Regions from separate parts of the Rossellomorea sp. NPDC071047 genome, predicted to be linked through region 3. Evidence: riboswitches for the same ligand, from Rfam matches in the RefSeq annotation. Region 3 holds a riboswitch; each other region holds the start of a gene.
What was found. A riboswitch is a leader RNA that binds a small molecule or an ion and turns the genes downstream of it on or off. The one in region 3 is predicted to bind lysine.
Positions count from the first base shown of each region.

Region 1 (10,169 bases), on a different contig from region 3:
TGGTTAATGGATTCAAACAACAGGGTATTGAAAACCTTGATGAAAAAATAGAAAAAGTCCAAGTATTCCACTCACAGGAGCTATTTGATCCTGTATATTCAACCATCACCGTCTATAAATGGGCAGACAAGAAGGGAGAGAGTCGATGAACCCTACCATTACGAATAAATTAGCTCTATTACCGGATCAGCCCGGTTGTTATTTAATGAAAGACAGACAAGGTACGATTATCTATGTGGGTAAAGCAAAAGTATTGAAGAATCGTGTGCGTTCATATTTCACCGGTTCTCATGATGCCAAGACTCAACGGCTGGTAGGAGAAATTGAGGACTTCGAATACATCATGACTTCATCTGATCTGGAAGCCCTGGTGCTTGAAATGAACCTGATCAAAAAATATGATCCTAAATACAATGTCATGTTAAAGGATGATAAAAGCTATCCGTTTATCAAGTTAACTAACGAGAGACACCCAAGACTTATTACGACCCGCAAAGTCCAAAGGGGGAAAGGGCGTTACTTTGGTCCGTATCCCAACGCAGGAGCTGCAAATGAAACAAAAAAGCTTCTGGATCGTCTGTATCCGTTACGAAAATGCACTACCCTTCCTGACCGGGCATGTCTTTATTATCATATGGGTCAATGCCTGGCTCCTTGTATCAAAGAAGTAAGCAAAGACACATATAGAGAAATGACTGACGAAATTTCCAGGTTCCTGAATGGCGGATACAAAGATATCAAAAATCAATTAACCGTGAAAATGAATGAGGCAGCAGAGAATCTGGAATTTGAGAGAGCGAAGGAATTCCGCGATCAAATCCTTCACATTGAAGCGACAATGGAGAAGCAAAAGATGACCATGACCGATTTCACTGATCGGGATGTGTTCGGATATTCCGTTGATAAAGGCTGGATGTGTGTTCAGGTATTCTTGGTGCGTCAAGGCAAGCTCATTGAGCGGGATGTGTCACTGTTCCCTCTATACAATGAACCGGAGGATGAATTCCTTACGTTCTTAGGACAGTTTTATTCTAAATCAAATCACTTTAAGCCAAAGGAAATATTTTTGCCGGAAGTGATCGATGAGGAACTGGCTGCTAAGCTGTTAGACGTGAAAATCACCCAGCCAAAGCGGGGGAAGAAGAGGGAGCTTGTGAAACTCGCCGAGAAAAATGCGAAGCAGGCCCTGGAAGAAAAGTTCGCCCTGATCGAAAGAGATGAGGAAAGAACGATTAAGGCAATTGAGCGCCTTGGGGAACATATGGGCATTTATACTCCCTTCCGGATCGAAGCATTTGATAACTCGAATATCCAAGGTTCCGATCCCGTGTCTGCCATGATTGTGTTTCTTGACGGGAAACCCGCGAAGAAAGAATATCGAAAGTACAAAATCAAAACCGTGAAGGGTCCTGATGATTATGATTCCATGCGTGAGGTTGTTCGCAGACGGTATACGAGAGTCTTGAAGGATGGTCTCCCTTTACCGGATCTCATCATCATCGATGGTGGGAAAGGGCAGATTGAAGCGGCGAGGGATGTCATCGAGAATGAATTGGGGTTGGATATCCCACTGGGCGGCCTTGCAAAAGACGATAAGCACCAGACATCGGAACTGCTGTATGGAAATCCTTTGGAAATCATTCCTCTTGAAAAGAGAAGCCAGGAATTTTACTTGCTTCAGCGGATCCAGGATGAAGTCCACCGATTCGCCATCACCTTCCACCGACAACTCAGAGGGAAAAGCGCATTTCAATCAACTCTTGATGAAATTGATGGCATCGGACCAAAGCGGAAGAAGCAACTTCTAAAGCACTTTGGTTCTATGAAGAAAATGAAAGAAGCCAGTGTGGAAGAATTTATTGAGATAGGGATTCCTGAAGCCGTTGCTAAGGAATTGGTGCAGAAATTAAAATAGAATGTTAGAAATCAGTGAAGTACTATTGATTAAGTCATTATTAGGTATGTGATGTTTGTGTTTGGTGTAGAAGTAATACCTTGAATTAGCAGAGTTGATTGGAGCGGAAGGTGCTCGACTCCTGCGGGAAACGCGTGGAAGTTGAGACCCCACAGGGCTTTTGCACTGGCCCCATAATGTTGGACACTTAAATTCTAAGCAGCTAATTCAGCACTCACTCGATAAGCTACCGGACTTTTTCGTTTTAACCTTGATTTGATTCTCAGATGATTGTAGTAATACATGTATTTTTTTAATTCGTCCTTAAAATGCTCAATACTATCAAATTCTTGTAAGTAAAGGAATTCAGACTTCATTATCCCAAAAAAGTTTTCCATGACGGAGTTGTCATAACAGTTTCCTTTACGAGACATACTTTGGGTAATGTTATGGTTTCTCAGTGTCCTTCGGTACTGGGCCATTTGATAATGCCATCCTTGATCTGAATGGATTAAGAGCTCATCGCCTTCATTTACATGTTTTAATCCTTGTTCTAACATCGTCTCCACCAAGTCAAATGTCGGCCTGGATTGGAGCGTATAGGTAATGATCTCTCCGTTAAATAGGTCTAGAATGGGGGAGAGGTAGAGTTTTTGACCGAACAGTTTAAACTCCGTAATGTCTGTCACCCATTTTTGATTAGGTTTATCTGCTCTAAAATGGCGATTTAGGATGTTGGGAGCTACTTTTCCAACTTTCCCTTTGTAGGATTTATATTTTTTCATTCGCACAATGCATTTAAGGCCCAATTCTCTCATGATCCGAAGGACTTTCTTTTTGTTCACATCGTGTCCTTTTGCTTGAAGAACGTCCGTAATGCGACGGTACCCAAGGCGCCCTAAGTGTTTGTGGTAGATGAAATTAATTCTTCTTTTCCATTTACGATCTGGATCTGGTTGGTCTAATTTTTTGATGATGTGGTAGTAAGTGCTTTTAGACAGCTTAGCTACTTTTATCATCCGAGTCACCTGGAATTCGTTCCTTAGTTCAAATACTACTTTCGCTTTGATTTCGTTGGTGATGGTTCTTCCTGAACTAAGGCGTTTAGCTTTTTTAAATACGCATTCTCCATACGAAGGTATTCAAGTTCTTTTTTCATATCTTCCATCGTTTGGTTAGAAGAGTTATCTTTGATCTTCTTATTCTTATGATTAGGTGTCATTGTAGAAGGCCTCATTTCTAATGATCCGAAGGCATGTTCTCCAGCTCTTTCCCACTTTTTCATCCACCTACGAACCATACAAGGATCGGGGACATGAAAAATGGCTGATGCCTCTCGAATAGAGTAATTCTTTTCCGTAATATATTGAATTACCCTCAGTTTAAAGGCAGAAGGATAGTTTGTATAGGGAAAGACAAATGCTTGGTCACCATGATGTCGAACTAACATCACCCAGTAACGCAGAACAGATTGATCTACGCCTACTTGATTCGCAAGATCTCGATAACTAACTAGTTCATTTAGATAACGTTTAGCAATTTGAAGTTTATATTCTCGGGTAAACTTGGCCATATGTGTATGCACCCTCCTATTGTTGGTTTTGTTGTCCAACAATAGGGGTGCAGTTCATTTAGCCCGAGGAGGCTCAACCCACGCCCCGCGGAAAGCGAGCACCTGCAGCGGAAATCACCCACCGCATGCTCATTCAAAACAGCTCACCAATGAATAATAAAATAAAATATTGTTTCAATTAGACATTGAATCAATTTTCCCCCTATGCTATAATTAACGAAAATTTATAACATTATCACTTTTTAAAGTGGTGATAGAGGTGCGAACTTCAAAAGTACAGGTAAAGAGGAGTATGAGCTCTGTTGAGATGCCTAGAAAGGGGAGATTCGCCGAAGTGGTCTTGGTCTCATGCTGATTCCGCTGGTTCTACGTTTAAGAAATGTAGGATTGTCAAGATGATTCAATCTTGGAGAGCTATCTCACAATGCCCATGAACCTATTTAGTATGTTCTGCTGTATGTTCATAAAGCAATGAGATATTATTCTCATTGCTTTTTTTATTATCCAGCACAGGTGATGAACCTGTTCCATGAACGTTTAGGATGATTGTGATTGTACTCTTCACCATCAAAGGATGAGTCTTAACCAAGCACTCAAGTGAGAAAGAGGGAGAAGCAGTGAGTATTATTGTTCAAAAATTCGGTGGGACTTCAGTAGGTTCTGTGGAAAGAATTCAAAATGTTGCGTCAAGAATCGCAGAAGAAAAAGAAAGAGGAAATGATGTTGTGGTCGTGGTATCCGCCATGGGGAAAACGACGGATACACTCGTTGGATTGGCAAGGGAAATTACATCGCAACCAAGTAAGAGAGAAATGGATATGCTTCTCTCTACAGGAGAGCAAGTCACCATTTCGCTCCTCACGATGGCCCTGATTCAATCGGGACACGATGCCATTTCATTCACAGGCTGGCAGGCCGGGATCGAGACGGAATCCGTTCACAGCAACGCGAGGATCACCAATATTCATACTGAAAAGATGTTGAGTAATCTTCAATCGGGAAGAGTTGTGATCGTAGCGGGATTCCAAGGGATGACGGAATCGGGGGAAATTACAACTCTCGGTCGTGGCGGATCAGATACAACCGCCGTTGCGATCGCGGCTGCCCTGAAAGCAGAGCGCTGTGATATTTATACAGATGTAGACGGGGTATACACAACGGACCCGCGTTATATTCAAGGAGCAAGGAAGTTACCGTCCATTTCATATGATGAAATGTTGGAACTCGCTAATTTAGGGGCCGGAGTCCTGCATCCACGGGCAGTGGAATTTGCCAAGAATTATCAAATTCCATTAGAAGTCAGATCGAGTATTGAGAAAATTGAAGGAACGTATATTGAGGAGGAAGCAAGCATGGAACAAAACCTGATCGTGAGAGGAGTAGCATTTGAAGGTGAAATCACACGTGTAACTGTATTTGGACTAGGAAACGCATTAACGGGACTATCTTCAGTGTTTACCACCTTAGCCAAAAATCACTTGAATGTAGATATTATCATTCAAAGCCAAACCGATCAGAATACGACCAATCTATCATTCTCTATTAAAGAACAAGACCTGGAGGAAACCCTTGCTGTTCTGGAACGAAACAAAGAGCAATTAGGCTTTACCCACGTTGAGCATGAAAGTGAGCTTGCAAAAGTATCGATCGTTGGCTCCGGTATGATCTCAAATCCAGGGGTGGCAGCGGAAATGTTCGAAGTGTTAGCTCAAAACGACATTGTGGTGAAAATGGTCAGCACGTCTGAAATCAAAGTATCTGCTGTCGTAGACGAGAAAAATATGCAAAAAGCAGCAAGCGTCCTACATACTGCATTTAACCTGGACGCGGTGAAGATGGAAGAAATCACGTTATAATACTAAAGGAACAGTACGCAACAAGTGAAAAAGGGTTGCCCCGTCATGGGCAACCCTTTATTAGAGTAGGAAAAGGATGTTGGTAAGTACTATTCTACTTTATCTTTCTCGTCCCATCTAACAATCACTTTCACTGAATGACTCCGTTTATGTAGTTCGTCGGCAGCCTCTGCCACACATTTCTTTTGCAACTGTACTTGTTCGGCTAGAAAGCCAGTTTCCAGTTTGAATGTTACATCCGACTTTAAAGCAAGGCGTCGTTCTAACACCGGTCCACTTATTTCAAAGGTCATCTCATTCTTTTTTTGTTCCAGCAGTGTAAGGGTTCCCCAGCCGGCTTCAGCGAAAAACGATATCAGTTCTTCTGATGACTGAAGGGGGAATTTCCGAGAAAGCTGTTTTCCACCCCAGTATAGTATATCGGGTGTGTGCTTTCCTAAAATTTCTGGAATCAATATGTCACGTAACATTTCATATCCGAAGATTGGAACGGACGGTTGATGTACTTCTTCTTTTTTCTGTTCCAAGTAAATCCCCTCTTTCTATAAAACTATTATATACATGAAAAGGGGATTTATCATCCCATACCTTGAAAAATGACCTTGGGATATTTTGGTGATATAATTTTTATTTGATATTTATTTGAATTTTCGAACATTTAACGTGGCAATACCTCATCTTTTCTGTTATCAATAAATTGAAAATATTTTTGCGGTATTGTCGAAATTATGTATACGTTTTCTTGACGCTTCCACTCCTTGGGAGTAAAATGGACATGTCACATTATTGTTACAATATAAAATATGTATCGTCGTCTAATCATTCTTATAAATGCATTAGAAAACGAATTCATATTTTATCATTAAGGGGGGTAAATCATGGCTGGAAATCGAGAATTTAATTATCGCAGGCTTCATTCATTGCTAGGTGTTATTCCAGTTGGATTATTTTTAACACAACATTTAGTCGTGAACCATTTTGCCACTGGCGGGGAAGAATCATTTAACCAGGCGGCACACTTCATGGAAAGTTTACCTTTCCGTTATATCCTTGAAATTTTTATCATCTTCCTTCCATTGTATTTCCATGCAATCTACGGAATTTACATTGCATTCACTTCTAAGAACAATGCAAGTAAGTTTGGTTATTTCCGTAACTGGATGTTTTTACTTCAACGTGTGTCTGGAGTAATCACATTTATTTTTGTTACTTGGCATGTATGGGAAACAAGGGTAGCAGCAGCATTTGGGGCTGAAGTGAACTTTCAAATGATGGAAAACATCTTATCGAATCCATTTATGCTAGGATTTTATGTGCTGGGTGTTCTTTCCACGATCTTCCACTTTGCGAATGGTTTATGGTCATTCTGCGTGAGCTGGGGAATTACAGTTTCACCTCGTTCTCAATTAATTGCTACATATGTTACGATCGGAATCTTTGTAGCGTTATCGGTTGTCGGTATGCGTGCAATTTTCGCCTTCGTATAAGGAGAAATAGATACGAGTCTAATAGATTAAATAAGTGCTCTCGAAGTATGGTAGGAAAAGGAGTGAGTCACGATGAGTAAAGGCAAAATCATCGTTGTCGGTGGCGGTTTAGCCGGCCTGATGGCCACAATTAAAGCAGCAGAAAAAGGAACGCAAGTAGATTTATTCTCACTGGTACCCGTTAAGCGTTCTCACTCTGTATGTGCACAAGGTGGTATTAACGGAGCCGTTAATACCAAGGGAGAAGGAGACTCTCCTTGGGAACATTTTGATGATACAGTGTATGGTGGGGATTTCTTAGCTAATCAACCGCCTGTTAAAGCAATGACTGAAGCGGCACCGGGAATTATTCATTTACTCGATCGTATGGGAGTAATGTTTAACCGTACACCGGAAGGCTTGCTGGACTTCCGTCGTTTCGGTGGAACGCAGCATCACAGAACAGCTTTCGCCGGTGCTACGACTGGTCAACAATTATTGTATGCCTTGGACGAGCAGGTTCGTCGTCATGAAGTAGCTGGGCTAGTGAATAAGTTCGAAGGTTGGGAATTCCTTGGAGTCGTCGTGGATGACGAAGGAGTGGCAAGAGGAATCGTTGCTCAAAACCTTCAAACGATGGAAATTAAATCGTTCGCAGCTGATGCCGTGATCATGGCAACTGGAGGCCCTGGAATTATCTTCGGTAAATCCACGAACTCTGTCATTAATACAGGTTCAGCCGCATCGATCGTTTATCAACAAGGTGCTTATTATGCAAATGGTGAGTTCATTCAAATTCACCCGACAGCCATTCCTGGGGACGATAAGCTTCGCCTCATGAGTGAATCGGCCCGTGGTGAAGGTGGACGAGTCTGGACATATAAAGACGGAAAGCCTTGGTACTTCCTTGAAGAGAAGTATCCTGCATATGGAAACCTTGTACCCCGTGATATCGCAACACGTGAAATCTTTGATGTGTGCGTAAATCAAAAGCTAGGTATTAACGGTGAAAACATGGTTTACCTGGATCTTTCTCATAAAGATTCGAAAGAGCTTGATATTAAGCTTGGAGGGATCATCGAAATCTATGAGAAGTTCATGGGTGATGACCCACGTAAAGTACCAATGAAAATTTTCCCTGCTGTTCATTATTCAATGGGTGGACTATGGGTGGATTATGATCAAATGACCAATATCCCTGGTTTATTCGCTGCTGGTGAGTGTGATTATTCTCAGCACGGAGGAAACCGTTTAGGAGCGAACTCATTACTATCCGCTATATATGGTGGTATGGTTGCAGGTCCTAATGCTATTAAATATATAGCAGGGCTTGAGAAAACTGTTGAATCCGTACCTTCTTCTCTATTCGACCGCTATGTAAAACAGGAAGAAGAAAAATGGAACAACATCATGTCCATGAATGGTACTGAGAATGCCTATGTCATTCATAAAGAACTTGGTGAGTGGATGACGGATAACGTGACCGTTGTGCGTCATAACGATAAGCTGAAACAGACAGATGAAAAGATCCAGGAATTAATGGAACGTTACCAAAACATCAATATCAATGATACGGCTAAATGGAGCAACCAGGGGGCAACATTCACCCGTCAATTGTGGAACATGCTGCAACTGGCCCGTGTTATTACAATCGGTGCTTTAAATCGTAACGAGAGCCGTGGAGCTCACTATAAACCTGACTTCCCAGAACGTAATGATGAAGAATTCCTTAAAACAACGATGGCTAAATACAATGCTGCAACGAATTCACCTGAATTCCATTATGAGGAAGTAGATACTTCACTGATTGCACCACGGAAGCGTGACTATTCTAAGAAAAAAGGGGGAAATAAATGATGAGTGAAAACAAAAGAGTCCGTTTTATCATTACTCGTCAAGACGGCCCGGAAACAGCCCCTTTCCAAGAAGAGTTCGAGCTTGATTACCGTCCGAATATGAACGTTATTTCTGCACTGATGGAAATCCGTCGTAATCCGGTCAATGCAAAAGGGGAACAAACTACTCCTATTAACTGGGATATGAACTGTTTGGAAGAAGTATGTGGAGCTTGTTCAATGGTGATCAACGGGAAACCAAGACAGTCTTGTACTGCCTTAGTTGATCAATTGGAACAACCGATCCGCTTGGAGCCTATGCGTACTTTCCCTGTTGTTCGTGACCTGCAGGTAGACCGCAGTCGCATGTTCGACAGCTTAAAGAAAGTAAAAGCATGGATTCCGATTGATGGAACATACGATCTTGGTCCCGGACCGCGTATGCCGGAGAAAAAACGTCAATGGGCATATGAATTATCTAAATGTATGACATGCGGTGTTTGTTTGGAAGCATGTCCTAACGTAAACAGTAAGTCAGATTTCATCGGTCCTGCCCCGTTATCTCAAGTCCGCTTGTTCAATGCCCATCCAACGGGTGCCATGAACCAGGATGAGCGTCTTGAATCGATCATGGGCGACGGAGGCCTTGCAAACTGCGGGAACTCTCAAAACTGTGTTCAATCATGTCCAAAGGGGATTCCTCTGACGACTTCGATTGCAGCACTGAACAGAGAGACAACTTTCCAAATGTTTAAAAACTTCTTCGGAAGCGACCATATGGTTGATTAACCGTTAAACAAAAAGCACTTTCCTTAGGGGGAGTGCTTTTTTTGCTTTTAATGTTTCTTATTTTTCAGAAAAAGCTTATAATAATGAATGACTATTCATTTTCTTATTCTATATTCATTTCCTAAAAGGAGGAGCCAATTTGAAACATTTTACATACATTGAAGATATAGTAACATGGCAAAAAGAATTTTCGTTTTCAATCCATATAAAGGTTCGGTTTTCCGAGACTGATATGTTTGGACATATGAACAATACAATTCCATTCACTTATTTCGAAGAAGCTAGAATCGAATTTTTTAAACACAAAGGGTTTATGCAAAACTGGGTAAAACCTGAACACGATACGATTCCTGTCGTTGCGGATTTACAATGTGATTTTGTCAAACAAGTATTCTTCGACGAACAGCTCAAGGTGTGTGTAAAGGCAAATAGTGTGGGGAAATCTTCAGTGGATTTACACTATATGGGTCTGAATGAAAAAGAAGAGGTTTGCTTTACAGGTAGAGGAACCATGGTCCAAATATCAAAACAGACTGGAAAAGGTGTCCCTTGGACGGAAGAAATGAAGGCGAAGCTTGACTGCAAAATGGCGGTTTCTTAGCCCATTGTAGTGTGTTATAAAAACCGTTGCCTATTTTTCATTTAACTTCCTCCTCTATGTCACTCTAAACCCTCCCTTCACATATGATATTCTGACGACCAACAATACCCATCCCCGCGGTTTAAAGCTGGCGAAGGCAAGGAGGGTTACCATAA
Region 1 covers NZ_JBNNJT010000001.1:40,352-50,520, forward strand. The annotation lists gene ACQKFO_RS00200 (hypothetical protein) at 1-149, shown strand, start outside; gene uvrC (excinuclease ABC subunit UvrC) at 146-1,915, shown strand; one part of gene ACQKFO_RS00210 (IS3 family transposase) at 2,110-2,996, opposite strand; one part of gene ACQKFO_RS00210 (IS3 family transposase) at 2,996-3,467, opposite strand; lysine riboswitch at 3,714-3,892, shown strand; gene ACQKFO_RS00215 (aspartate kinase) at 4,085-5,323, shown strand; gene ACQKFO_RS00220 (YslB family protein) at 5,413-5,850, opposite strand; gene ACQKFO_RS00225 (succinate dehydrogenase cytochrome b558 subunit) at 6,202-6,810, shown strand; gene sdhA (succinate dehydrogenase flavoprotein subunit) at 6,883-8,646, shown strand; gene sdhB (succinate dehydrogenase iron-sulfur subunit) at 8,646-9,413, shown strand; gene ACQKFO_RS00240 (acyl-CoA thioesterase) at 9,553-10,014, shown strand.
Region 1: another riboswitch for lysine. It lies ahead of ACQKFO_RS00215 (aspartate kinase); the one in region 3 lies ahead of ACQKFO_RS12595 (Na+/H+ antiporter NhaC family protein).

Region 2 (10,169 bases), on a different contig from region 3:
CTTTCTCTGAGCGGCATAAACAGCAGGTCCCCTATTGAGGTGCTTCAGGATTCATGGACGGATTTACATAAAGAAAAAGACCTTCCTCCCATCATTCAAAAACTCCTCAGGCCGTCCAAGGGAGAAACCGGTTTTTCACTCAATGAGATCGTCTCCCTGGGAAATCTGATCGAATTCACCAACTTCCCCCAAAGCACTGTCCAGAACTGGGTGAAGCGGGATGTAAAAGGGTTGATCGGTTCCCCGCAGCTGGGAAAAAAATATACCATCGAACAAGCCGCCATGCTATTCATCGTCGAAGACCTCAAAGCTACCCTGGATTTTGAATCCATCCGGAAGATCTTGACCCTGGTGTTCAACAACATAGAAGACCGCACGGATGACATCGTCAACCCCACAGATCTTTACCTTGCCTATGCGACGGTCTTTGACCAGATCCATCATCAAACCCTTCCTTCGATAAAGAAGGCGGATGGTTCGGTCAACGAGCATATCGATGGATTCATCAATGAAGAATGCAAAACCATGTTATCGACCTTTGACGGAATCAAGGAAGAAAACCTCAACATTGTCCTGAATGTCCTGATCATATCCGTACTGACGGTTCAGGCAGGGTTTTATCAGGCTGCGACCAAGAAGTATGTACAAGATGCTTTATCTTAATGTTTTAGAGGGACGGACCTTCAATTTTGCAAATGAAGGTCCGTCCCTCTTGATGAAAATCTAGATATCTTTTCAGTTAGGATTTCTACTCTGATCTCTTCCAATAATTAAAAAATACATATAACATCCCTAACAAAAGATATGTATTGAAAAAGGAAAACATCTGATTGATGAACCATACTTCTATCCCATTCGTAATGATGGATAGGAATGACGTTACAATGAAGTAAATGACCACGTAACTGATGACCCCTTTTACTCCTTGTCCAATCCTTTCCTCAATCCATGTTCCAATCCAAATGGGCAGGAAGAAAATGCTTTCTAATTCTCTGTTCATTTATTGCTCCTTCTTTTTGTACAATATCATAACTCCGTAATCAAATATGGTCATTGAAAATTTAACATCGATTATTTCAATGGTCTGATCTTCCAAGAAGTTATTCACTTTTTTATTCAAACCTGACTCTGTCATGCTTCTATAGGTAGTTATTTTCAAAGAAACACCCCCTGTTACGAATTACATTAAAATCTATCATTATACTATACGGATATGTGCTCAAAAAGTTTCAATGACCGTCCTGAGGGATCCTCTTTTCCTCTGAATTTCCGTCAGTTTCTCTAAATCGATGAGGGCTGCTTTTTCATTGACTGTTCCTCTCCTATTGCGACATAAAAAAAGATGCCTCCACTTTATCGAGGCATCTTTCCTTCTTAATTATCTCAACCCATAAGCCTTAATAATTTCTTGTGTGATCTTATTCCCCTCATCATCCCACGCGCTAACCTTCAATGAAACATTCGTTGCGCTCTTAGGATTCTGAACAGATGCTTTAAATGTATCGCCATCCTGGTTCAGCTTCACCTTCTTCCATGACTTCCCTTCATTGAAGGACACTTCCAAGGTAGCGCCTTCTACATTGCCATAGCCAATCGCATCTTCTACTTTGCCAACCGATAATTCAAGGTTAGTCGGACGGTTAGCTAAAGCATCTCCGTTGACATCTGTATCCACTTTGTAGTCAAGTGTAAGGAATGGAAGGTTATATTGCCATTCTTCTGATGCTTCTGTCCAGAAAGTCCATTCTGTATGCGTGCGCGTAGATGTATTCCAGCGTTCTTCATCACGTTTGGCTTCTGTAACGAATCTGAACTGGGTGCGTTCCTCCGGTGCGATTCCGAAAGCATAAATCGCCTGGCCTTTTCCTTCTTTCAGTAATGTCTCCCCCCGGTACAATTGCGTGGTCTGATTTTGGACAGATACATTATATTCCGTACCGCCAGTGTTCCCTTTACCTGCGTCAGCCCATGCAGGGACATTGATTTGGAGAGAATCCCCTTGTCTTCTAGGACCCCAGTAGCCCTGTCCAAGACTTGGTCGGACGACCGGTGAGAACCAGTTTTCTGTGATTTTTTGTCCTTTTGTATACGTAACGAGTGGTTGACGGATCTCCCACGTTGCATCAAGTACATTTGCCTGGTGATACCAGCCTGTACCTTCTACAGCCGATACATATTCAGTACGGGCACTTGGCATTGAAAGCCTTTGAAGGAAACCTACCGCACCCATTGTATGTGGTCGAAGGTCATAACGGAATTCTCCCCCATCCGTTTCAATATGTGAATTGTAGCGCGTATCTATTTTCGCTAAATCCTTGCCTTTTGGTGCATAAGTCAAGTCCTTCGGGATGGATCCTTCATGGACATCCATAAGGTCATACACGTATGGAGAATCAGTGTTCCCTTCCACCTTCAGCTTTATATTCCCTGAACGGACCGCCTTTACAAGCTTATCCCCTTCTTTTTTGCTGATGGCTGCAACAGCTAGTGGATTGTCTGTATAGTCCGGAGTTCCTGCATATACGCTGAATTCTTTATCTTCATTATTCACAACGATAACCAGCTTTGCTCCTGCAGCTGCAGCATTTGTTGCTTGCTCTGAAACGCTCACTTCTGCATTTCGATCCACAACGACAGCCTTTCCTTTTGCCTTTAATCGATCAAAGTCTGCAGCGCTTCCTTTTCCGGCATACACGGTGGACAGATTATATTTTCCATCCAATAAGGTACTTCCGGCTAACGGGATATCATCCAATTCTTTTCCGTTAAAATTGATCGTCAACAGTGGCTTGGTCAGGCGCCAGCGTGTCAGCTGCTCGAAGTATCCACTTTTCACTTCCTTGGTCGGTACGGCATATAGTTTATCGACCCACACCGGCATTAAATATAAACTTGTCATTGGCATATCACCGATGGTTTGATGGTACTCCATCCGTCGATAATTCGCTTCTGTTTTCTTCGGTACCTCTACTTTGATTTCCTTCGCTTTTCGTGCATCCAACTCGACGGTTTTTGGACCGTTCAACTTCACTTCCGGATTTCCAACAAGGGCTACACCTGCTTGATCCGTGTCCACATCTACATCCATAAGTGACATGGCGGAATACGTACCAGGCGGCAGACGAAGTTCTAATGAACCATCGACAGCGAAAACTTCAGGCTCCATTTTTTCACTGAACAGTACGACATAAGCCTGTCCTTTCGATCCGTCACGATCGGTTGCATTCAATGTAAGAGGATATCTTTCCTCTTCCTTGACCATTGCCATCGTGGTGCGTACGAGTTCTGTTCCGTCCTTTTTGGCTGTCAGGAATCCTTGGTAGCGTGACCCTGATTCTCCAAGCTTGGAATCGAGTGCTACATTCACGTCCACCGTTCCGCCTGCTGGAACCGTAACAGTTTGATCAGAGACCGTCAGCATACCTGTTGGTGCCACTTCTCCATCCGCATTTGTAAAGGTTGACTCCAGTTCAAGAGTGATTTCTTCCTCACTATCATTTGTATAGGTCACTACCTTTTCTACTGGAACTGCTTGATCATGAGGCCATTTAAAGAATCCGAATGAGACCGAGCCCGTTGCCCTAACCTGTGTATCCAGTGCAGCAGCTACGTCCACCCGTCCTGTTCCGACATGATAAGGCTGGTAACCATCAAGCTTCTTTGTCGTATTCATCAGAGCTTGTTTCAATGTCGTTCCATCCCATTCAGGGTATTTTTCTGCTAAAATGGCAGCTGCACCGGCAACATGTGGAGTCGCCATTGATGTACCATCTAAACTTTTGTAATCTCCGGTCCCACTGGAGTATTGGGAACGAGCCGCCACGATTCCCACACCTGGAGCTGAAAGATCCGGTTTAAGCCCCATATCCCCATAGCGTGGACCTTTGGAAGAGAAATACGCCAGTTCATCCTCTTTATCCACTGCACCAACCGTCAAGGCTGAATCTGCTGCACCAGGGGAACCGATCGTACCTTCCCCGCCCCTGTTGCCGGCCGCAATGACGAATAAAGTTCCATTTTCATCTGTCAGTCTATTCACAGCTTCTGCCATTGGGTCTGTCCCATCACTTGGCATATCGCTTCCAAGACTCATGTTGACAATTTTAGCATTCTCAGAAGCCCATTCCATTCCGTCAATGATCCAGGAATCCTGCCCAAATCCTTGATCACTCAATACCTTTCCAACTAGTAATCGGGCATCGGGAGCGACACCTTTATGTTTTCCATCGCCCGCACCGGTTCCAAGAACGGTAGAGGCAACGTGGGTTCCATGACCATTGACGTCCTTCACTTCTTCACCAGGTACAAAGCTTACAGCATCATCAATCTGACCTGCTATATCCGGATGCTCCGAGTCGATTCCAGTATCAAGTACGGCAACCTTGACTCCCTCTCCTGTAAAACCTTGCTCCCATGCGGAATCCGCTTCAATTTGCGGTACACTTTGATCAAGGGCTGCTTCTACACGGCCATCCAGCCAGATTTTATCAACGCCGTATTCAAATTGGGGTGTTTTTTCCGAATCTTTCTTTTCGCTTTGAACAGTGACGTCTTTCCAGAACGATTCTGCCTGCTTCTTCTCTGCAGAAAGGGCCGCTCCATTAATGCTTTCCAAGTCCCTCACTTTCTTCGATCCTTTTGGGGCCGGAGCTGCTGAGAAAGTCTTAGCCTTGGTTTCTTTGTATTCTACGATGACAGGTACAGACGCTTGATTCTTGTCATCATACCCATACTCGATCAATTTTGTAATATTGAATAAGTCTTCATCCATTTTTCCAGCGGCCATAAAAGGCATGGCAGAGTTCGGGAATACGAAAGTTTCGTCTTTGATGGTCATGACCCGGACACCTTCGCCATTCTTATCAGCAGGCTCCACATTGATGATTTGTTTGCCATTTTGGAGGGTCGACACCTTTACCACATCACCAGTGATGAGGGTGATGGTATGTTCCCCTTTGATAACTTCATTCTTATCAACATTAGACTCCTCGAGTTCCTTCCCATTGGAAGAGATACCGAGTGCATCCACCTGGAACATCGAACCTGAAATCATCGTCGCAGCAATCGATCCAACAAGAAGTGGTTTCACGTTAAGCTTTTTCATGAACATTCTCCTATTCTATTCATTTCGTCAGTTGATTGATTCATATGAGTAGACTCTTGCTGAGGGAAAAATAAAGAAGGTATGTAGTCCTAAAAATATTTAAGTAGACTACCAGGATGAATTCGTCAGTGATCACCTCCCAGTTTACATAGTCGTATGCTAATACGGGGATGCAAGCTTGTTTCTCTAGGAGTCATTTTGTATGTCTGTGGTTAATTAAATTGTAAGTCTCAGCACAGCCAATACTCAATTGGGGTTATTTTTCGGGAGTAGAGAACTAGTCCCCATGTGATTACTCGATTTCATTCAACTTACTTATGAAAATAGATACATATTTGTCACGTTTCCACACTAGATGCCGAGGGGGCAAATTGGATATACTGATACCATTACAATCTAAGGGAGCAGTCAACGTGAATGAGATTAACCTTAAAGAACTGAGAACGAACCTGAACCGCTTCATGCTTTCATATAAATTCGCCCTTGAAGAAGTCCGGACAAAGATCAATATCTTAAGGGAGGAATTCCAGGTCATCCATGAATACAATCCGATCGAACACATTTCGACCCGCCTAAAGTCCCCTGAAAGTATCCTGAAGAAAATGTCAAAGAAGGGCATGAAACCTTCCTTTGATCAGATGAAAGAACAAATCCGGGATATTGCAGGCGTACGCATCACCTGCTCGTTCATCGAGGATATCTATAAGGTGTCGGACTTGATTCAATCCCAGCATGACATTACGGTGGTGGAAGTGAAGGACTATATCAAGACTCCGAAGCCCAATGGGTATCAAAGCCTTCACCTCATCGTTCAGGTTCCGATTTTTTTGACGGATCGCGTGGAAGTCGTGTATGTGGAGATTCAGATCCGCACAATCGCCATGGATTTCTGGGCAAGTCTCGAGCATAAAATTTACTACAAATATAAAAAGCAGATTCCCTCCCATATTCAGGATGGGTTGAAGGAAGCCGCTACACAGGCGGCTTTACTTGATCGCAAAATGGAACAGCTCAATCATGAAATCAATATATTAAAAAAAGAGGATGGAGAGGATTCAAGTTTGATGACGCCGAATGAGGTTCATCAATTTCTGATGCAGCTCTCAAAAGAGGAGGATTGACGATATAAAGAGGGTTGTATGCTTCAATGCAGCTTCTTTGTGGGTCAAATCTGGATCTTCAGACCAGGACAGAGTACCTATCCCTGTGTCCCACCAGGTAGGTTCATCCATTACTTACAATACTTTCGGAAGAGGATTTATGAATAGATAAAAAAGAAGGCTGCGTCTAATGAGACGCAGCCTTCTTTTTTATACAGATGTGTGTTTGAGCTATGGACTTTCAGGGCAGGAACTAGTACCCATTCCATAACAGGAAGGGAAAACCAACCCTATTTATCGATCATTCCGAACTAAATCTGCATACGATTCACGTTCGATCACGACCCGTGATTCCCCATCATGCACGAACACAACGGCAGGGCGGGGGATCCGGTTATAATTACTCGCCATCGAATACCCGTAGGCTCCTGTACTGAACACCGCCAGTATATCACCGTAATTCGTCGGGGGAAGCATCAGATCCCAAATCAGCATGTCACCTGACTCACAGCATTTCCCTGCAATACTCACAAGCTCCGTGCATTCCTCTTGTGGACGGTTGGCCAGGACCGCATGGTATTTCGCCTGATATAGGGCGGGGCGGATATTATCCGTCATCCCTCCGTCAATCGCGACATACGTACGCACATCCGGGATGATTTTCTTTGATCCCACTTTGTACAACGTCGTACCCGCTTCTGCCACCATACTCCGGCCCGGCTCCACCCATACTTCAGGAAGAGGATATTCATTCTTTGCAAAATAGTTCTTCACACTATCGGTAATAGATTTCACATAAGTTGGAATCGGCAAGGGCTGGTCTTCTTCCGTATACCGGACACCGAATCCTCCGCCGATATTCAGCACCGGCATGGTCACGTCAAATTCGATACGAATTCTCTGAAGGAAATCAGCCAGTACTTGAATCGCCTGATCAAACCCTTCCCGTTCAAAAATCTGGGATCCTATATGAGAATGGAGCCCAAGCAATGAGAAGTATGGCTTGCGGATAGCCAGCTGGATCGCCGTACTTGCCTGCCCGTTCGAAATGCTGAATCCAAATTTCGAATCTTCCTGCCCCGTCGTAATGTATTCATGAGTGTGGGCTTCGACGCCAGGTGTGACCCTGATCAGGATCTGAACCTGTTGCTCACGTTCCTTTGCAAGGTCATGCAACAGTTCAAGCTCGAGGAAACTATCTACGACAAAACAGCCGATTTCTGCTTCCAACGCCATTATGAGTTCCTCTTCCGATTTGTTGTTCCCGTGGAAATGAATGCGATCAGCGGGAAATCCCGCCTCCAATGCCGTATACAATTCCCCGCCGGACACAACATCCAGAGATAAACTTTCCTGTTCAGCCAGTCGCACCATTTCTTTACATAGAAACGCTTTACTTGCATACGCCACCTGATACTTCAGACCACTTTCATTGAATGCATCCCTGAACAACTTCGCATTCTCACGGATCATTCTTTCATCGTAGACCATCAAAGGCGTCCCATAGGTTTCCACCAACTCACCCGTACTCATCCCACCAATTTCAAGATTTCCGTGAACATTTACATCAACTGTACTCATATCCTAAACTCCTTTTGACTCTCTCTAAAAAAACACAAAAAAACCGTATGAAGCGATGCTCATACGGTTTATCATCAAAAGTTTTGGAAACATGATGAAGACTATGTATTAACATCTCTTCAATAGTGCTCCACAACTTTTTCATTGTGACAGTCCAGCATTTCTTCAATGCTGGCCCAACAAAAAATAGAATTGGCTATTTTCTGCTTCGGCGATCTGCCTTTCCCTTCTTTTCTCAGAATCCATTATTCTCAAAGAAGATACTCATCATACTCGCGCCTCTATTATCAGAGAGTGACGTATTATTTTGTTTGAATTACTATAACATTCGCTTGAAATAGTTGTCAATTGGTTTTTGAGAGAGAAATAGGCAAAATCCCCGGAATGGAGCCCGGGGATTTCGTGGATCATTTTATTTCAGATTGATTTCGAACGGTTTCATTTTGACCGGCTTATCATTTCTGCTCAATGTCTCGAATGGAACAATTAGAGAGTAGTCCTCAAGGCTGGCATCCTGAGGTAACGTAAACGTGGATTGATAACGGAGAGTATCCTTATCCACTGTTTTCGTTTTAGCACTTCTGATCATATGATTCAACATCTCATTATAATCCAATTCATCCTTTGCATTTCTTTTTATATCTTTTGATGGGATCACCTGAATGAATTGAGCAAAATTCTCTAAAATGTCATATTTGAATTGTTTTTCTTTGATGGCATCGAGGGTGAAGTCCAGTGTCACCTTCCCTTTTACGTTTTGGATATCTTGTACCTTGACCTGATAACCAAAACGAGGGCTCTTCACCTGGAATGGAGGTGAATCCTTCAGTGAGATGATGCCGTCTTCATCTACTCGCTCCATATCAGCTTGGACTTTCAGCGACTGTGCATTATCACTGAGTTTACTAGTGAACAGCTCCCTGACAGTCTTTTGATAATCACCGTCAACTTCTTTGATATTCAGTGTCTCTGCACTGGACTTTGATAACCGGTTCCCTAGGTCATCAAACACGATTAGATTTAACGTATCTTTCTCAGACTCCACCGAATATGTATACTCCAGTGTAGTCGTAGCTTTTCCTTTAGTGACAGATGTCACTTGCAGCTCAAATTCACCATGGGGCGATTCTGTCCTTACATCTGTTTGGATCTTTTCTGATGGAATCCTCTTGACCGGTACATCAAAGGTCCAGGTACCTTTCACGTCGGCCATATGGGTGAAAGTTAACGGAAGGGTGAAGTTTTCCGGCGGTTCTTTCCCGTCCCGGTAAAATTCGATCGAGCCTATGAACTCATCCCCGTCTTTTTTAAGACCCGAACTTCCCGACCCCCATTGATTCTGATCCTTCCCGTCGAAGAGGTGATAGCTGTAACCGTTCACTGGACGATTCCCTTCGTCCATATGTTCAATGGAAAGGTCATCACCCTTCGCCTTGAAGGTGACCCCGATGATGTTCCCGTCATAATACGTGCTTGTAATCATTACATCGACACCGTTGGAAGTGGCGGCCTGATTAACTTCCGTCACTTTATCGCTTGAATAGAGTTCTTTCCCGACCTGGGAACCTACTTTTTCATAAATGCCGCCCAGTACAGGCAGTTTGGCCAGTGCATTGTTCACAGGGGCGAATAGGAAGCCCGATATGAGTACCATGGAGGCAGCAGCGGTGGTAAAAGCGGCACTTATCTTGGCTGTTTTTTTCCGGACTTTTTGTTTTCTACCTTTTTGTATTCCTGTTGAGACCGCCTCAAAAACCTCTTCTTTTGGTACCTCGATGCTGTTCATTTCTTCCTCAAACCATTTTTTGTCCATACTGATTCACTCCTTCCAATAGCATTCTCAATTCCAGCTTTGCCCGGTGAAGATACGTCTTGACCGTCCCTTCAGGCGTACCCATCGTATCAGCAATCATCTTGATCGACTGACCCTGGAAATAGAATAATATAATGACCGTTCGATAGTTTTGATTCAAAGACGCCATAGCTGTAATCAAGTCAATCCGCCCTTCTACATCCTGTTCTTCTGAGACGATGGCGGTATCGAGAAACTCATCTCCTGTCAGCACGAGCCGGTTTTGTTTCTTTAGGATGCTGTATGCCGTATGTATCAGGATCTTGATCAGCCAGGTGCTGAAATACTCCGGATTTTTCAACCGGGATATCGAGGTGAATGCTTTACAAACCGTTTCCTGCACAACATCCAGAGCATCCTCTTTATTTCTTACATATAGAAATGCCGTCCGATACAACTTCTCACTTTCTGAGTGGATCAGCCTTTCGAATGCCTGTTCATTCCCCTTTATTGCTTTTTTTACAAGTTTTACATCCATTGATTAACCTCCTGTCATTCATTAGAGTCCGGTGGGGTGGGAAAAGTTTCAAGG
Region 2 covers NZ_JBNNJT010000002.1:581,030-591,198, reverse strand. The annotation lists gene ACQKFO_RS10885 (DUF1836 domain-containing protein) at 1-663, shown strand, start outside; gene ACQKFO_RS10880 (hypothetical protein) at 749-1,000, opposite strand; gene ACQKFO_RS10875 (S8 family peptidase) at 1,379-5,104, opposite strand; gene ACQKFO_RS10870 (GTP pyrophosphokinase) at 5,566-6,225, shown strand; gene lysA (diaminopimelate decarboxylase) at 6,499-7,785, opposite strand; lysine riboswitch at 7,901-8,077, opposite strand; gene ACQKFO_RS10860 (DUF4179 domain-containing protein) at 8,198-9,598, opposite strand; gene ACQKFO_RS10855 (sigma-70 family RNA polymerase sigma factor) at 9,579-10,115, opposite strand.
Region 2: another riboswitch for lysine. It lies ahead of lysA (diaminopimelate decarboxylase); the one in region 3 lies ahead of ACQKFO_RS12595 (Na+/H+ antiporter NhaC family protein).

Region 3 (10,169 bases):
ATCGGAAAGGTTGAGGTGGGTTTTGGGATACCGTCGCGGGTTTAAAAAAAAGCACGAATGCATAATAAAAAACCAGGAGCCGATGAGCTCCTGGTTTTCATTATATTATTGCTCTGAAACAGCCGGTTTTGCTTTTTCACCAAACAGAAAAGCGAATGCAACGATCAAAATGATCACAACCCCAAGGCCGAATAGTGTGCTTCCAGTGAATCCTAATACAAGATATCCAATTGAAGCAGCAACCGCTCCGATTAAGGCATATGGAAGCTGTGTAAGAACGTGATCGATATGATTGCTTCCTGCCCCTGTAGAGGAAAGGATGGTTGTATCCGAGATTGGAGAACAGTGATCCCCCAATACAGATCCAGCTAATACAGCAGCCATAGCAGGAAGTAAGATACTTACATCTGTTGCTGCTGCAATCTCCCCGGCGATCGGAAGTAAGATCCCGAAAGATCCCCAAGAAGTTCCCGTCGAGAATGCCATGATTCCGGCAACTAAGAATAAAATGACAGGAAGTGCCTGCATCGGCAAGCTTGATTGTTCAACCAGACCCGCAAGATACGTTCCTGTTTGCAATTGATCGATCAATGTGACGATCGTCCAGGCGAAGATAAGGATGTAAACGGCCGGCAGCATGGATTTGATCCCTTCCACTACTGCTACTCCAACTGCTTTACCTTCGATCCCTTTCAAGTTGACTTGACGAATGAAGAAGATCAGTGCAACAAGGAGACCGAATAATCCACCATATAATAATGATTTCGTTACATCTGTATTTTCAAAAATCGGCAGGATGTCAAATGATCCGACTGCTTGATAGCCAGTCCAGAGCATCATTCCAATTGTACCGATAACAAGTGCTACAATCGGCCAGACAAGATCACCAACTGATCCTTTCGAACTGACAGGCAGATCATTTTTTAATTCTCCTGGAATCTCTTTTTCAGGATCATAAAGGGCTCCCGTTTCAAGGGCTCTTACTTCATGCTCTTTCATCTTTCCAAAATCCAGGCCTTTAGCAGCAACCATGATTACTAGCAGAACAGCTGCCCAGACATAAAGGTTCATTGGAATCATTTGAACGAAGGCTGAAAATGCTGTGTACTCTGTGATACTGTGTGTAGCAAGAATCGAACCGATGATACCGATGATGTACGCTCCCCAGCTTGAGATTGGTGAAACGACACAAATGGGTGCCGACGTCGAGTCAATGATATAGGCCAGTTTTGCACGTGAAATTTTGTGGCGATCCGTAATGGGTCTCGAAACCTGTCCAACAGCAAGGGCGTTAAAATAGTCATCAATAAAAATTATGATACCTAAAACGGCTGCAAGAAGTTGTGCACCTTTTCTCGTTTTCACACGTTTCATCGCCCATTCACCGAATGCGCGGCTACCGCCGGAAATATTCACAAATGCAGTGATGACACCAAGAATGAGCAAGAAGAAAATAATATAGACATTCCAGGTGTTGAGAGCTCCATCTGCGACAAAGATGCCTTTAAAGGCGTCCCACATAAAGCTGAATGTTTTCGTAATTGAGAAATCTGCTAACAGAAATGCAGACGCAACGATTCCTACTCCCAGTGAAAGTAGAACCCGTCTCGTAAGTATAACCATAAGAATGGCTAAAAGGGGTGGTAATAGTGAGTAAATCGTGTTTTCCATAGTGTCCTCCTCCTATTTGATAGGGGGGAACCATCGTAGCATGATAGAGGATAATAAAAAAAGGCAACGATAGAGAAGCTATCATTACCTTAGTAAGTAATTTAAGTGCTCCATCACGATCTGTAGCTCCCCATTATAGAGATCCCCCTATAATGACAGTGTTATCCTTCTTCAAGATAACCCCAGCAAATACACATTCGACATGCATAATTACTTCGGCAAAAGTTCCCTTTCATCTGTTCTCACAGTTGTCATTCTCAAACAGCTTACTCTTGAACTCTGCGCCTCTACCCCATCGGACTGATGATGTGGTGTGTTATAAAATTTTCTTTATTAATATAACAAACTATCATTCTTTTGGCAACTTTTTTTCCTGACTAATTTGTGGGAATTTCAATAGAAGGACTGGATCCCTCCCCACCATTGTTATAAAACTGTGGTACATCCAGGTGAACGGTACCCATGGCAACCAGGATATCCTGCTTGATGGTTTCGGTTTTCGTTGCAAATGGAATGATGATCTGGACATTGACTTCAAGCTCGACAAACACTTTTACAACGGCATTATTTATCCCGAATTGCTCTACAGTAGTTTTAATATCAGAACGGACATCTCCGATCGAGTGAAAGCGAATCGGCACTTTCGGACCAAGGTTACCGAGTAACACGTTGTTGGTCGCTTGCCCAAGAGGGACAGAGTAAGTGATGCCCTTCGCTGCTTTTGACTTGCCTTCATCGATTTCCACTTCGGTAATAAATTCAAGGTTTTCTAAATTTCCTTCCTCTGCTTCTTGCAGGTTTTGCTGAACTAAGTTGGTGATTTCTGCCTGAACCCGGTTGATGGTCTGAGTATTATATTTAAATGAAACAATATCACCTTCTGTATTCTTCACTTCTTCCGTTATATCCGAAATATCAAGAACATCGGCAATTTTTTTGTTTATTGCTTTATTGATAACCAACGTACCGATCCTGCTGGTTTGAGTTTCAGCATAAGCAAGCAGTGTCGGTTTCAAACCTTTGTTAATGATCCACAATCCGAATCCAGTCGAAATCATAAAGAATAGAATCGTGATGATCATCACATAACGAAAAGGCAGCGGCCCTCCTCTTCGGGGTTTGTATGTTTTAAACTTTGACAAAAAAATCCCCCCTTACAAGCTATTTGTATGCAAAGTAAGAGGGGTTTAACGCAAAAAATTTATTTAATTTTAAGAGCTTGGGGTTCATAATCCGGATCAAATCCGGTAATCACCTTATCTAATTCCGTACTTAAATCCATGGGATAAGGAGTTTGTATTTCCTGTCCATCTTCTTCTATGATCCGGATCACCGGTCGATCCGTTACACCTTTATTTTGATCGGTCACAATTCCTTTTCGGCCATCATTCAGCTCCACGACCATCCCATTCGGATAAATGGCCACAGAAGACCTGAAGGCTTCAATCACATTTGTATCAAACAGGGTACCGCTTCCTGCATATAATACCTCCAGCGCTTGATGTGGAAGCATGGCTTTCCGGTATACACGATTTGACGTCATGGCGTCGAATACATCGGCCACCGCAATGATTTTTGCAAAGGGGTGGATATCCTCACCTTTGATACCTCGTGGATAACCGGATCCATCAAGCCGCTCATGGTGCTGGTACGCGCAGTGAGCAATGATCAGGGACACAGAATGAAGCTGTCGCAAAATCTCAAAGCCGTGTTCTGAATGCTTTTTGATTTCACAAAATTCGTCTTCTGTCAGCTTTCCTGGCTTCAGGAGAATTTCCTCAGGTACAAGCATCTTACCGATATCATGCAAAATTGCTCCCACGCCTAACTGCTCGAGCTGTTTAGTGGACAGTTTAAGTTCCAGACCTATGGATAACGTATACAAAGTCACATTGAATGAATGATGAAAAATATAGGAGTCATATGTGAAAACATCCGTCAAAATGGTTAGGAGATCATGATTCGCCTTCACTTCTGACAAGACTACATCAATCACCTGCTTCAATTGCCTGGCACTATCTTCAATCATGAGCACACCAGGTGGCGCCTTCGATACGCTTAGTTGATTAAACGCCATCTCTATATTGTTTACAGCTTGTTGTCTCACCTTACTCGAAACAGTTCCCTTTACATGGATTCCCTTCGAAAGGGAGTCTTCAATATAGACATACTGAATACTAAGCTCCTGCAACCTGAAAATCATGCGTTCTGTAATCGGAACGTTATCATGAATTAAAGCTTGACCTCTCATATTATATACGGTTGTAGCTAGAACCATGCCCGGTTTCAAAGCCCTAGTTGATATAAGCCTCATAGAATTCTCCTATGTAATTCTTTCATTTTTCGACAAAATTTCCTAGTATCTCCATTATAAAGGATAAAAACGTTCTTGCAAGGTGTATTTCCTGATATATTGTTAATTATTCATGAAAGAATATAGAGCGAAGGGTGATATTCACTCAACAAAAAACCAGCGCTCTCTAAAAAGCAACTGGTCCAATTTATACTCATATCATTTTCAACAATGCATCCCGGCCGATCATGCCCGGTGTGATGCCGCGATTTTCTGCCTCATAGGTGATGGATTCCAGAGGGGCGTCCAGGAGCTGATCGATTGTTTTTACACCGACGGCTCTGCCTGCAATGATTCCTCTGTCTTTCAACTTCTCATTTAGTAACGCTACGTCCAGTGCTCCACACATTATATATCCTATATCACTCGTCACAACGAGGAGATTGGTTTTGGGCAGTTCAACAGAAATCGCTAAAAAAGTATGTCCCTGAATGGTAATCGGAGATACATTCATCATGTGTCATCGCTCCTTTCCCTCATATGTATGATGTGAGGATGGAAACGGTGATACATTTACTGCTTTAATTTCCACTGAAGGATATCCCGTAAAAACTCAGGCATAAAGTATTTTTTCTCCAGCCTTTGAAGGTCTGGAAAGAAGTGGCCAAACGTGAACATATCCGGTAAGGCAAGCTTGTATATCTTCTCTGGATCAATCGGCTTTTCAGCGATTAAGATTTCAGGGCCATTGACTTGAATATTCGTATATACAAACCGTCCCATCACCTTTCCTCTGAACCCCAATCCTTTTACTTGAAGGTGCGGCCATTCCTCATTAAATGTTTGTTTAATTATTTCCTTCAGCTCTGCCCCCTTCATTTCGATTAGACATGGATTGATGGGATGGGGCAGGATACGGTGCAGATCCTGTTTCGTCACTGCCCCCTCATTCAGTCCATCAATGAGTAAGCCTGAATTGAGAAAGGCACAATCAGCCTCGCACCATTCAGCTAGAGCATCACATAACACATCCGGAAGTGGGGAAGGATTAAACCAATCCACTGCCAGGGGTTCGGCGAGATCGGTTACTTTTTCTCCTAACAAAGCCTCCCCCTTTTGATACCACTCGAGATTTTCCTGCTCTTCCTTTTCGACAGGGGGAAGCTCCTGCTGTTCATAAAGCTGTGCTTTTTTGCCGACAATCTTTTTATTGGTTGCGTCAACCTCTATCATCATATGACCGACATAATGACCATATTTTCCAGCTGCGCCAAGCATCGTCCCCTTAATTTCTTTTCCTTGATGCAACACATGATGGGTATGGGCTCCAAGGATAACATCAATGTCAGGAAATCGGGCTGCAATCAACTCATCATCCCGAATCCCCAGGTGGGAAAGAAGAATCACCATATCTACCTGGGGGTGAAGCTCTTGAACCAATTTTTCAAGCTCATCCATCGGAGATGTAATATTCCAGCCGAGGGCTTTATAAAAAGGTTTGAAATAAGCTGTCAATCCGATGACGCCAATATTCATTCCACTACTCGTTTGATAAATATGATGGGTTTTGACCCAGCTTGGAGGCTGCGACGACTGGTCTAATAGATTGCCTACTATCACGTGAAAATTTGCATTTTCATACAGGCTGTTTAAATCTTCATAATCCAGTGTAATTCCTTCATTGTTCCCAATCGTTACAGCATCAAAGCCGACTTCGTTAAGGAAATCTACGTTTCCTTTTCCTAAAGTCGCTTCACTCAATGGATGCCAGCGGTCTACATGATCACCGATATCAAATAGATAAACTGGTTCCCCTTCATCCAGATGCCATTGTTTTCTCATCTTCAAAAAATCCCTAATCCTTGACCAATGCTCAAAATGGCTGTGAAGGTCGTTTGTGTGATAAATATGAATGGTTTCTCTCACTATTTGCTCACTCCTATTGGAGGTATGTTATCCTGAAATACCTTGGTAAATCAATCTAATTCCAATTAATATTAATATAATCCGTAAAACACTCACTAAGACTTTTGATTCAAGCTTCGTATTCAAATAGGCCCCAAACTTCGCCCCTATCCAGGCGCCTGGAATGAGTGCAAGTGCATACAACCACTTTACATTGCCAAACATGACATGCGTTCCCGAGCTGACTAATGCCGATAGGAAAATCATGAACATGGATGTGGCGACGGCTACATGAGGCGGAAAAAGAAAAATCAAGATCATCGCAGGTACCATTAATGATCCACCACCTATTCCAAATAAACCAGATGTAAATCCAACTGCAAAGGCAATAGCCGCTCCTAATACAGGAGGATATCCATATCGGAAGGTGTTTCCGCCCGGATCGGTAAATTCCCGTTGAAAAGATGCATCCTTGAATTTCTCAATAGGCTTTAACTTGTTTCTTATCATGAGTACAATGGCAATCAGAATCATAAAAATACCAAAATATAAATTAAAGCTTTCCATGTTCAATCCCTTGTTTACCCATGCACCAAGTATTGAACCTGGCCCGCTTCCGGCAAAGAAGATCAGGCCGCTTTTATAATCGACGGTCTTATGCTTTAAATAAGCCAGGGTGGATGATAACCCTGTGAAAATCATAATGACCAATGATGTTCCTACTGCTGTCTGAGGATTCATTCCCTCAATCAAGCTTGTATATGCACCGAAATAGATTAGGGCAGGAACAATGATGACTCCTCCGCCCAGTCCTACAAGGGAACCTATCGCTCCTGCTAAAAGTCCGATCGATAGAAGAACGATCCATTCCATCTGTCTTTCATCTCCTGTCAGCTAAAATAAATCCAGTTGCTTTGGTGCAAGTCCTCCATATTCAAGGTCTAATAATTCAATGAGATCTTTCGCGTTGTCAGCGGCATCTCCACCCGAATTATTATTGAAAAGAATATATAGATCTTCAGTGGTTTCGTGCAACTGATGAATATGTGGAATCCATTCCTCCAGTTCAGCACGATTATAGCGATATAAATAACGAACCTCCCGCCAGTCTTCCCCATTCGGTTTATTCCAGCCGTAAAGATTCCTGCCGTGAAAACGAATCAGAGTGGCATCTTTATGTGTGGTTTCCAATACCCTTGGTACAGATCCCTCCCCTGCTTGCGGCTCATCGCAAATGCTATGGATCCATCCTTCCTTTTTCATAAACGTTAACGTCTTATCCCGGAACTCCGGTCTGAACCAACTTTGATTACGAAACTCCAACGACAGTGGAAATCCCTTTAGCTGCTCCCGGCAGTACCGGATATAATCAACATGCTCCTTTTTACAATCGTACCAAGGGGGAAATTGAAGCAGAACCATGGCTAATTTACCTGCCTCTACGTAAGGGGCAAGTGATTCCTTAAAGGCAGTGAACATCTCTTCCTTCGTTTCAAAAGGGATCTCTCCCCGCTGATGTCCCGTCATTCCTTGATAAGCCTTAACAATAAACTTAAAGTCCTCGGGTGTTTCCTTCACCCATTTTTCAGCATTCCGAAGAGGCTGGACAGCATAGAAAGTTGTGTCCACCTCTACGATGGGAAAATGTGCACCGTATTCTTTTAGTTTGTCTCTCTGGGAAACATTTTCATAAAGGGTATCATGATCTCCCCAGCCTGTTACTCCTATGTATATCATCTTCCATCACCTGCTTTATTATGAACATGTCCATTTTATCATAAGGGAAATGGAAATTCTTATGTTTGGATTGATTGAGGATGGATAGTGGTGATTTATTGAAAACAGAAAAACTCCCCTGATGAAACATCAAGGGAGTTTGAGTGATATATTAACCGATTGAACCTTCCATTTCGAACTTGATCAGACGGTTCATTTCGACTGCGTATTCCATTGGAAGTTCTTTCGTGAATGGCTCGATGAAGCCCATTACGATCATTTCTGTTGCTTCTTCCTCTGAAATACCACGGCTCATAAGATAGAATAATTGTTCTTCGGAAACTTTTGATACCTTCGCTTCGTGTTCTAACGAGATGTTATCGTTTAGAATTTCGTTGTAAGGGATCGTATCGGAAGTTGATTGGTTATCCATGATCAGCGTATCACACTCAATGTTTGAACGTGCGCCTTCCGCTTTACGGCCAAAGTGTACAATTCCACGGTACGTTACTTTACCACCATGCTTGGAGATGGATTTAGAAACGATTGTAGAAGATGTATTTGGTGCCAGGTGAATCATTTTCGCTCCGGCATCCTGGTGCTGACCTTTACCTGCAAGTGCGATGGATAGTGTCATACCACGTGCGCCTTCACCTTTAAGGATAACCGCAGGGTATTTCATCGTTAATTTAGAACCGATGTTTCCATCTACCCATTCCATCGTTGCGTTTGCTTCACATACAGCACGTTTCGTAACGAGGTTGAACACGTTGTTCGCCCAGTTTTGAATCGTCGTATAACGGCAGTACGCATCTTTCTTGATGATGATTTCAACGACTGCAGAGTGAAGTGAATTCGTTGTGTAAACCGGTGCTGTACAACCCTCAACATAGTGGACACTTGCGCCTTCATCCACGATGATCAGCGTACGCTCGAATTGACCCATGTTCTCTGAGTTGATACGGAAATAAGCTTGAAGTGGTGTATCCACCTTTATTCCTTTAGGGACATAGATGAAAGACCCACCTGACCATACCGCTGAGTTAAGGGCAGCGAACTTGTTATCCGTCGGAGGAATAACCTTTGCCCAGTGCTCACGGAAAAGTTCTTCATTTTCTTTTAAAGCAGAATCTGTGTCTTTGAATACAATTCCCATGTCTTCAAGATCCGATTGCATGTTGTGGTATACAACTTCTGACTCATACTGAGCAGAAACCCCTGCAAGATACTTTTGCTCTGCTTCCGGAATACCTAATTTATCAAACGTTTGCTTGATTTCTTCAGGTACTTCATCCCAGCTGCGCTCTGACTTTTCAGAAGGCTTCACATAGTAAGTGATCTCATCAAAGTTCAGTTCCTGCATGTCTCCGCCCCATTGTGGCATAGACATATTATAAAAATGTTCAAGTGACTTCAAACGGAAATCAAGCATCCATTGAGGTTCTTCTTTCATGCGGGAGATTTCTTCTACGATTTCGCGCGTCAAACCACGTTTCGAACGGAAAATCGAGACGTCTTTGTCGCTGAATCCATATTTATAATCCCCAATCTCAGGCGCTTTCTTAGCCATGTTGATTCCTCCATTCTTTGGTAGTGCCGAAGGAGAGCATCATTCCTGCTCTTCCTCTGACACTCCTTTTTCCATCGCTTTCCATGCCAATGTCGCACATTTGATACGGGCAGGAAATTTAGCGACTCCTTGTAATGCTTCAATATCTCCTAAATCCACATCGTCGTCATAGTCATTGCCTTGCATCATATCAGAGAAGATCTTGGAAAGCTTCAAAGCTTTCTCAATCTCTTTCCCTTTAACCGCCTGGGTCATCATTGAAGCAGAAGCCATGGAGATCGAACACCCTTCCCCATCGAACTTCGCATCTTGAACGATACCATCTGCAACCTTTAAAGTCAGGTGTATGCGATCTCCACAAGTAGGGTTATTCATATCGATGGTAAAGCTTCCATCCTCTAAAGAACCTTTATTTCGTGGATTCTTATAATGATCCATGATGACTTGTCGATATAACTGATCTAAATTATTAAAAGACATCGCTGAAAAACTCCTTTGTCTTCAATAGGCCTGCAACAAGTTTATCAATATCTTCTTCCGTATTATAGAGGTAGAAGCTGGCACGTGCTGTTGCGGATACGTTCAACCACTTCATAAGAGGTTGCGCACAGTGATGACCCGCGCGAACTGCAATCCCTTCAGCATCAAGTACGGTTGCCACATCATGCGGATGAACATCATCAATGTTAAATGTAACAAGGCCGGCCCGCTTTCCGGGATCACTTGGTCCGAAAATTTTCATGCCTTCGACTTCATTCATTTTCTCCAATGCATAAGCCGCCAGCTTATGTTCATGTTCTTCAATGTTATGAAGTCCTACTTCTTCAAGGAAATCAATCGCCGCTCCAAGGCCAATGGCACCTGCAATGATCGGTGTACCACCTTCAAACTTCCACGGTAGCTCTTTCCAAGTGGATTCCTGAAGCCCGACAAAGTCGATCATTTCTCCACCGAATTCTACCGGTTCCATTTTGTTCAGGTGTTTTTTCTTACCGTAAAGTACTCCGATACCTG
Region 3 covers NZ_JBNNJT010000003.1:107,651-117,819, forward strand. The annotation lists gene ACQKFO_RS12595 (Na+/H+ antiporter NhaC family protein) at 106-1,671, opposite strand; lysine riboswitch at 1,787-1,969, opposite strand; gene yunB (sporulation protein YunB) at 2,049-2,813, opposite strand; gene ACQKFO_RS12605 (HD-GYP domain-containing protein) at 2,873-3,985, opposite strand; gene ACQKFO_RS12610 (YunC family protein) at 4,179-4,481, opposite strand; gene ACQKFO_RS12615 (bifunctional metallophosphatase/5'-nucleotidase) at 4,538-5,890, opposite strand; gene ACQKFO_RS12620 (sulfite exporter TauE/SafE family protein) at 5,918-6,742, opposite strand; gene ACQKFO_RS12625 (DUF72 domain-containing protein) at 6,764-7,606, opposite strand; gene sufB (Fe-S cluster assembly protein SufB) at 7,758-9,155, opposite strand; gene sufU (Fe-S cluster assembly sulfur transfer protein SufU) at 9,195-9,635, opposite strand; gene ACQKFO_RS12640 (cysteine desulfurase) at 9,625-10,169, opposite strand, start outside.